DNA from 2 places in the Variovorax sp. 10N412 genome. Region 2 is predicted to be linked to the other one. Evidence: predicted binding sites of a transcription regulator. Region 2 holds the regulator's gene; the other holds the start of a gene.
The links. Region 2 encodes NrdR, which represses ribonucleotide reductase genes. Its sites were predicted from a motif close to CACNANATNTNGTG; they were not measured.
Positions count from the first base shown of each region.

Region 1 (3,024 bases), on a different contig from region 2:
CTCGCCGCGGGCAGCCTTCTCTTCGTAGGCGACGTACGCCTTTTCGAAGTCGGCGCCGAACAGGTCATGCAGGTCGGGCACGTTGGAGGGCGAGAACAGCGTCCAGGTGCCCTTTTCCATCACGCGGCGCATGAACAGGTCGGGGATCCAGTTGGCGGTGTTCATGTCGTGCGTGCGGCGGCGGTCGTCACCGGTGTTCTTGCGCAGCTCCAGGAACTCCTCGATGTCGAGGTGCCAGGTTTCCAGGTACGTGCAGACGGCGCCCTTGCGCTTGCCGCCCTGGTTCACGGCCACGGCCGTGTCGTTCACCACCTTCAGGAACGGCACCACGCCCTGCGATTCGCCGTTGGTGCCCTTGATGTGGCTGCCCAGCGCGCGCACGCGGGTCCAGTCGTTGCCCAGGCCGCCCGCGAACTTCGAGAGCAGCGCGTTTTCCTTGATCGACTCGTAGATGCCGTCCAGGTCGTCGGGCACGGTGGTCAGGTAGCAGCTGGAGAGCTGCGAGCGCAGCGTGCCGGCGTTGAACAGGGTGGGAGTGCTCGACATGAAGTCGAACGACGACAGCACTTCGTAGAACTCGATGGCGCGCGCTTCGCGGTCGATCTCGTTCAGCGACAGGCCCATGGCCACGCGCATGAAGAAGGCTTGCGGCAGCTCGATGCGCGACTTGCGCACGTGCAGGAAGTAGCGGTCGTACAGCGTCTGCAGGCCGAGGTAGTCGAACTGGTTGTCGCGCTCGGCCTTCAGGGCGGCGCCCAGGCGGGGCAGGTCGTACTGCAGCAGCTTTTCGTCGAGCAGCTCGTTGTCGACGCCCTTCTTGATGAACTGCGGAAAGTAGTCGGCGTAGGCGGTGGCGCGGTCGACCGGCATCACTTCGCGGCCGATGATCTCCTTGAAGATCGTGTGCAGCAGCAGGCGCGCGGTGGCGAAGGTGTAGTCGGGGTCTTTCTCGATCAGCGTGCGGGCGGCCAGGATGGAAGCCTTGTAGACCTCGTCGAGCGGCACGCCGTCGTACAGGTTGCGCATCGTCTCGGCGACGATCGGCGCGGCGGTGATGCTGTCGCCCAGGTTTTCGCAGGCGGATTCGATCAGGCCCTTGAGCTGGTTCAGGTCGAGTTCGACGCGTTCGCCGTTGTCCAGCACGTGAAGCGCCTGCTGGGCCGGCATTTCATGCTCGCCCTGCTTGGAACGCTCCTGCGTGCGGCGTTCGCGGTAGAGCACGTAGGCACGCGCGATTTCGTGGTGGCCGCCGCGCATCAGGCCGAGCTCGACCTGGTCCTGCACGTCCTCGATGTGGAAGGTGCCGCCGCCCGGACGCGAACGCACCATGGCGCGAATGACGGCCTGGGTGAGCGTGTCGACCGTTTCGCGCACGCTGGCCGAAGCCGCGCCCTGGGTGCCGTGCACGGCCAGGAAGGCTTTCATCATCGCGATGGCGATCTTGTTCGGCTCGAAGGGCACGACCGCGCCGTTGCGGCGAATGATCTGGTAGTGGGCGAGGTTCTGGCCGGTGTGCGAGCCCGCGGTGTCGCGTTGCTGCTGTGGCGGCGTCGAGGGAACGGCGCGCGGGGTCGATTGGGGGTTCAGGGCTGTTTGCATTCGCTTCCTCTCGGTTGGCAATTCTTGTTGGTCGGCGATGCCTGGGTCGGCGTCGCGCCGGTGCGGATGACCGGACGGAGGACACTATATCTGGGGTGTCGGCACCCTACAAGCCACTACAGGTAGTGTTTTCCTCCGGATACACGCGCGGCCCGATTTTCATTCGGCAAGCGACAACGCCAGCGATGCCGCGTGGATACTGGCCTATGGTGTCCCAACCCGCATGGCGCTTGGCTTGCAGGCCGATTTGGGCTTGCAGCCCGCATGGTTGCTGGGTGCGGCAGTTGCAATCCGCGCGTCGATGCGCGTCAGGCTCAGCGCATCGCGTCGCGCCGCGCGATTGGAAAAATTAGCGCTGCACCACCTGCGCCGGAAACATCTGTGGATTCCAGCCGAGTTGTTCGCGCAACAGCCGCCAGTCGAAGCCGGCGCCCGGGTCGTGTTTGCGCCCCGGCGCGATGTGCTCGTGGCCGGCGATGTACGCGATGGCGTAGTGCTGCGCGATGGCGGCGCACAGGCTCGCGAGCGTTTCGTATTGCGGCTCGTCGAACGGCAGGCCTTCCAGGCCTTCGAGCTCGATGCCGATGGAGTCGTCGTTGCAGTTGCCGCGCCCGCGCCACGACGACACGCCGGCATGCCAGGCGCGGTCGTCGCAGCTCACGAACTGCCAGAGCTCGCCGTTGCGCCGCACGAAGAAATGCGAGGACACCGCGAGCCCGCGGATCGACTGGAAGTAGGGGTGCGCGTCCCAGTCGAGCCGGTTGGTGAAGAGTTGCTGCACCGCGTCGCCGCCGTACTCGCCGGGCGGCAGGCTGATCGAGTGCAGCACGACGAGGTCGGTCTGCGCACCGGTGGGGCGGGGCCCGAAGTTGGGCGAGCGCAGCGCCTTCGCGAAGCGGTACCAGCCGGCGTGCCAGAGGCCGTCGTCGGCGGGGGCCTGCGCAGGGGTGTCAGTCGTCGGCATGGCTGCTCGCGCCATCGTCGCCGTTGGGTGTGGTGATGCCCAGCCGCGCGATGCGGTAGCGGATCTGCCGCAGGCTCATGCCCAGCCGCGCGGCGGCCGCGGTGCGGTTGAAGCCGCTCTCGTGCAGCGCGCGCACGAGGATCTCGCGTTCCTGCTGGTCGAGGTAGGCCTGCAGGTCGGAGGGCAGCGGCGGCGGCGCGGCCTTGGGCGATGCGGCCGGTGCGGCGGAAGCCGCGGGGGCGACCGGCGAAGGCGCGTCGAAAGCCGGCAGCAACGGCGCCGGCGCGGACGCCGCGGCCTCGGCGGCGGCCGTGAAGCCGCCCATCAGGTCCAGGTGCAGTTCGTCGCCGTCGTTCAGAGCCACTGCGCGGTGCAGCAGGTTCTCGAGTTCGCGCACGTTGCCGTCCAGCGGATGCAGCGACAGCCGGCGCAGAAGGTCGTGCGACAGGTGCGGCACGGGC
Region 1 is NZ_JBFTIO010000008.1:139,912-142,935, reverse strand. It holds gene AC1DJH_RS20060 (ribonucleoside-diphosphate reductase subunit alpha) at 1-1,599, opposite strand, end outside; gene ampD (1,6-anhydro-N-acetylmuramyl-L-alanine amidase AmpD) at 1,949-2,563, opposite strand; gene AC1DJH_RS20050 (sigma-54-dependent transcriptional regulator) at 2,550-3,024, opposite strand, start outside.
Region 1: a site for NrdR is predicted at 1,682-1,695, ahead of AC1DJH_RS20060 (ribonucleoside-diphosphate reductase subunit alpha). Genes of this name have one in related genera too.

Region 2 (3,024 bases):
GACAGCAAGACTTCTGCCCGGCGCGGCTGGTATCTCGACCTGCCCGAGTCCCGAGACAAGGGCGAGCGCGTGGTCGCCGAGCCCGTCTTGAGCGACGGCCTGCTGTTCTTCAACACGCTCATTCCCCCCGCCACGGCATGCGGCGGTGGCGGCGGACGCAGCTGCGCGGTGAATGCCCTGACCGGCCTGTCCAAGGGCGGCACCTGCGTGCCCTCGGACGCCGGCATCCCCGGCACACCGCAGGTGGTGCAGTTAGGGGAGAGCGTCTACAGCGCCGCCGACGTGTTCGGGCGCCGTACGCACACCCGCCGCCTGGCCGTCATCCAGGCGGGCGGGCGTGGCGGCAAGAGCGGTTTCTCGACGGCTCAGCCCGTAGCGGGCGGCACGGTCTCGCAGGTGGCAGGGCGCCTGAACTGGCGCCAGGTTGTCGATGCCCGGGAGGCGAGGCGATGAACGCGGCTGCGCATCGCGCGCGTGGATTCACGTTGATCGAAGTGATGATGGTCGTTGCGATCACCGTCATCCTGGCGGCCATTTCGTACCCTTCGTACATGGACGTCGTGCGCCAAGGGTGGCGCAGCGAGGCACGCGCCGCCCTGATGCAGCAGATGCAGCACCAGGAGCGCCACTACACGCAGGCCGGCCGCTATCGGCACTACACGGGGGATTCGGGCGATTCAAGCGGCGGCGGTGCGGCGGGCAAGTACATCATCGAGAGCGGCAACTGCGAGGGACTCGGCAGCATCGACAGTTGCATCCGGCTGACTGCGAGCCTGAAGCCCGCGTATGCCGATCCGCAGGTTGGCGCACTCTGGATCGACAGCACGGGCGCCAAGGGCTGCGACGGCACGCAGCGCACGAGGTGCTGGCAGTGAACGCCGGGGCATGCAGGGCGGGGCCCGCGGGCGGATTCGCGCTGCTGGAACTGATGGTGGTCGTGGCCATCGTGGCGGTGCTCGCCGGCATCGGCATGCCGAGCTTTCGGCAACTGCTGCTCAACCAGCGCCTGGCCGGAGCGGCGCAGGCCTTCAATGCCGCCTTGAGCCTTGCGCGCATGGAAGCCATCCAGCGTTCCCGCAGCGTGCGGGTGACTGCGCTCGCGGGCAGCGACTGGTCCGGGGGCTGGGTCGTGACAACGGGGGTGCGCGGGTCCACCGGCCCCGATGCGCCTGCAACGCTGCGCCGCTTCGAGGGCCTGCCGGACGGTGTCAGCGTGGATGAGTCGCTCGGCGACGGATTTGCGCAGGGCGTGCGCTACGACAGCAACGGATTCTCGCGCCAGGCCAACCGTGCGGGCTTCGGTGCGGGATGTCTCACGCTGAAGGCCGACACGGGCCGCAGGGCGTCGATCGTGGTGTCGGCATCGGGGCGGGCCCGGGTCTGCAATCCGGACCAGCAGGGAGACTGCGGCACCGGGGTCTGCGGCAAGGCCGCCAAAAAAGAGGAGCGCGGCTGAGTGGGCGTCAGATGTCGCGCAGCAATTGCCTGAATTCGTCCACGTCCTCGAAGCTGCGGTACACCGAGGCAAAGCGCACATAGGCGACCTTGTCGAGCTTCTTGAGCTCGCGCATCACGAGTTCGCCGACCTTCGTCGACTCGATTTCGCGCAGGCCGCTGGCCAGCAGCTTCTGCTCGATGCGCAGCAGGGCGTTGTCGATCTGCTCGATGCTCACCGGCCGCTTGCGCAGCGCCAGCATCATCGAGGCGCGCACCTTGGCCGAGTCGAAATCGGCACGGCTGCCGTCCTTCTTCACGACGACGGGAAAATTGACGTCGGGCCGCTCGTAGGTGGTGAAGCGCTTGTCGCAGGCGCCGCACTGGCGGCGCCTGCGAACGAAGTCGGCGTCTTCCGAAACGCGGGTTTCGACAACCTGCGTCTCAAGATGACCGCAAAAAGGGCATTTCATGCGGTCAGGTCTTCGGGTCGATCAGCGGTAGACAGGGAAGCGGCTCGTCAGCGCGTGCACCTTGGCGCGCACGGCGTCGATGTTCGCCGCGTCGCGCGGGTTCTCGAGCACGTCGGCGATCAGGTTGGCGGTGGCGCGGGCCTCTTCGTCCTTGAAGCCGCGCGTGGTCATGGCGGGGGTGCCGATGCGCACGCCGCTGGTGACCATCGGCTTTTCGGGGTCATTGGGGATCGCGTTCTTGTTGATCGTCATGTGGGCGCTGCCCAGCACGGCTTCGGCTTCCTTGCCGGTGATGCCCTTGGCGCGAAGGTCAACCAGCATCACGTGGCTTTCGGTGCGTCCGCTCACGATGCGCAGGCCGCGCTGGGTGAGGGTGTCGGCCACGATCTGCGCGTTCTTGACCACCTGTTGCTGGTAGGCCTTGAACTCGGGCGCCATCGCTTCCTTGAACGCGACGGCCTTGGCGGCGATCACGTGCATCAGCGGGCCGCCTTGCAGGCCCGGGAAGATGGCGCTGTTGATGGCCTTTTCGTGCTGCGACTTCATCAAGATGATGCCGCCGCGCGGGCCGCGCAGGCTCTTGTGGGTGGTGGAGGTGACGATGTCGGCGTGCGGCACCGGGTTGGGGTACACGCCCGCGGCCACGAGGCCGGCGTAGTGGGCGATGTCGACCATGAAGATCGCGCCCACGTCCTTGGCCACCTTGGCGAAGCGTTCGAAATCGATGCGCAGCGAGTAGGCCGAAGCACCCGCGATGATCAGCTTGGGCATGTGTTCATGCGCCTTGCGTTCCATCGCGTCGTAGTCGATGGCTTCGTTGGCGTCCAGGCCATAGCTCACGACGTTGAACCACTTGCCGCTCATGTTCAGCGGCATGCCGTGGGTCAGATGGCCGCCTTCGGCCAGGCTCATGCCCATGATGGTGTCGCCAGGCTTCAGGAAGGCGAGCATCACGGCTTCGTTGGCCGAGGCGCCGCAATGCGGCTGCACGTTGGCGGCGTCGGCGCCGAAGAGCTGCTTGACGCGGTCGATGGCCAGCTGCTCTGCCACATCGACGTGCTCGCAACCGCCGTAGTAGCGCTTGCCCGGGTAGCCTTCGGCGTACTTGTTGGTGAGC
Region 2 is NZ_JBFTIO010000001.1:212,175-215,198, reverse strand. It holds gene AC1DJH_RS01035 (pilus assembly protein) at 1-453, shown strand, start outside; gene AC1DJH_RS01030 (type IV pilin protein) at 450-875, shown strand; gene AC1DJH_RS01025 (GspH/FimT family pseudopilin) at 863-1,456, shown strand; gene nrdR (transcriptional regulator NrdR) at 1,464-1,907, opposite strand; gene glyA (serine hydroxymethyltransferase) at 1,929-3,024, opposite strand, start outside.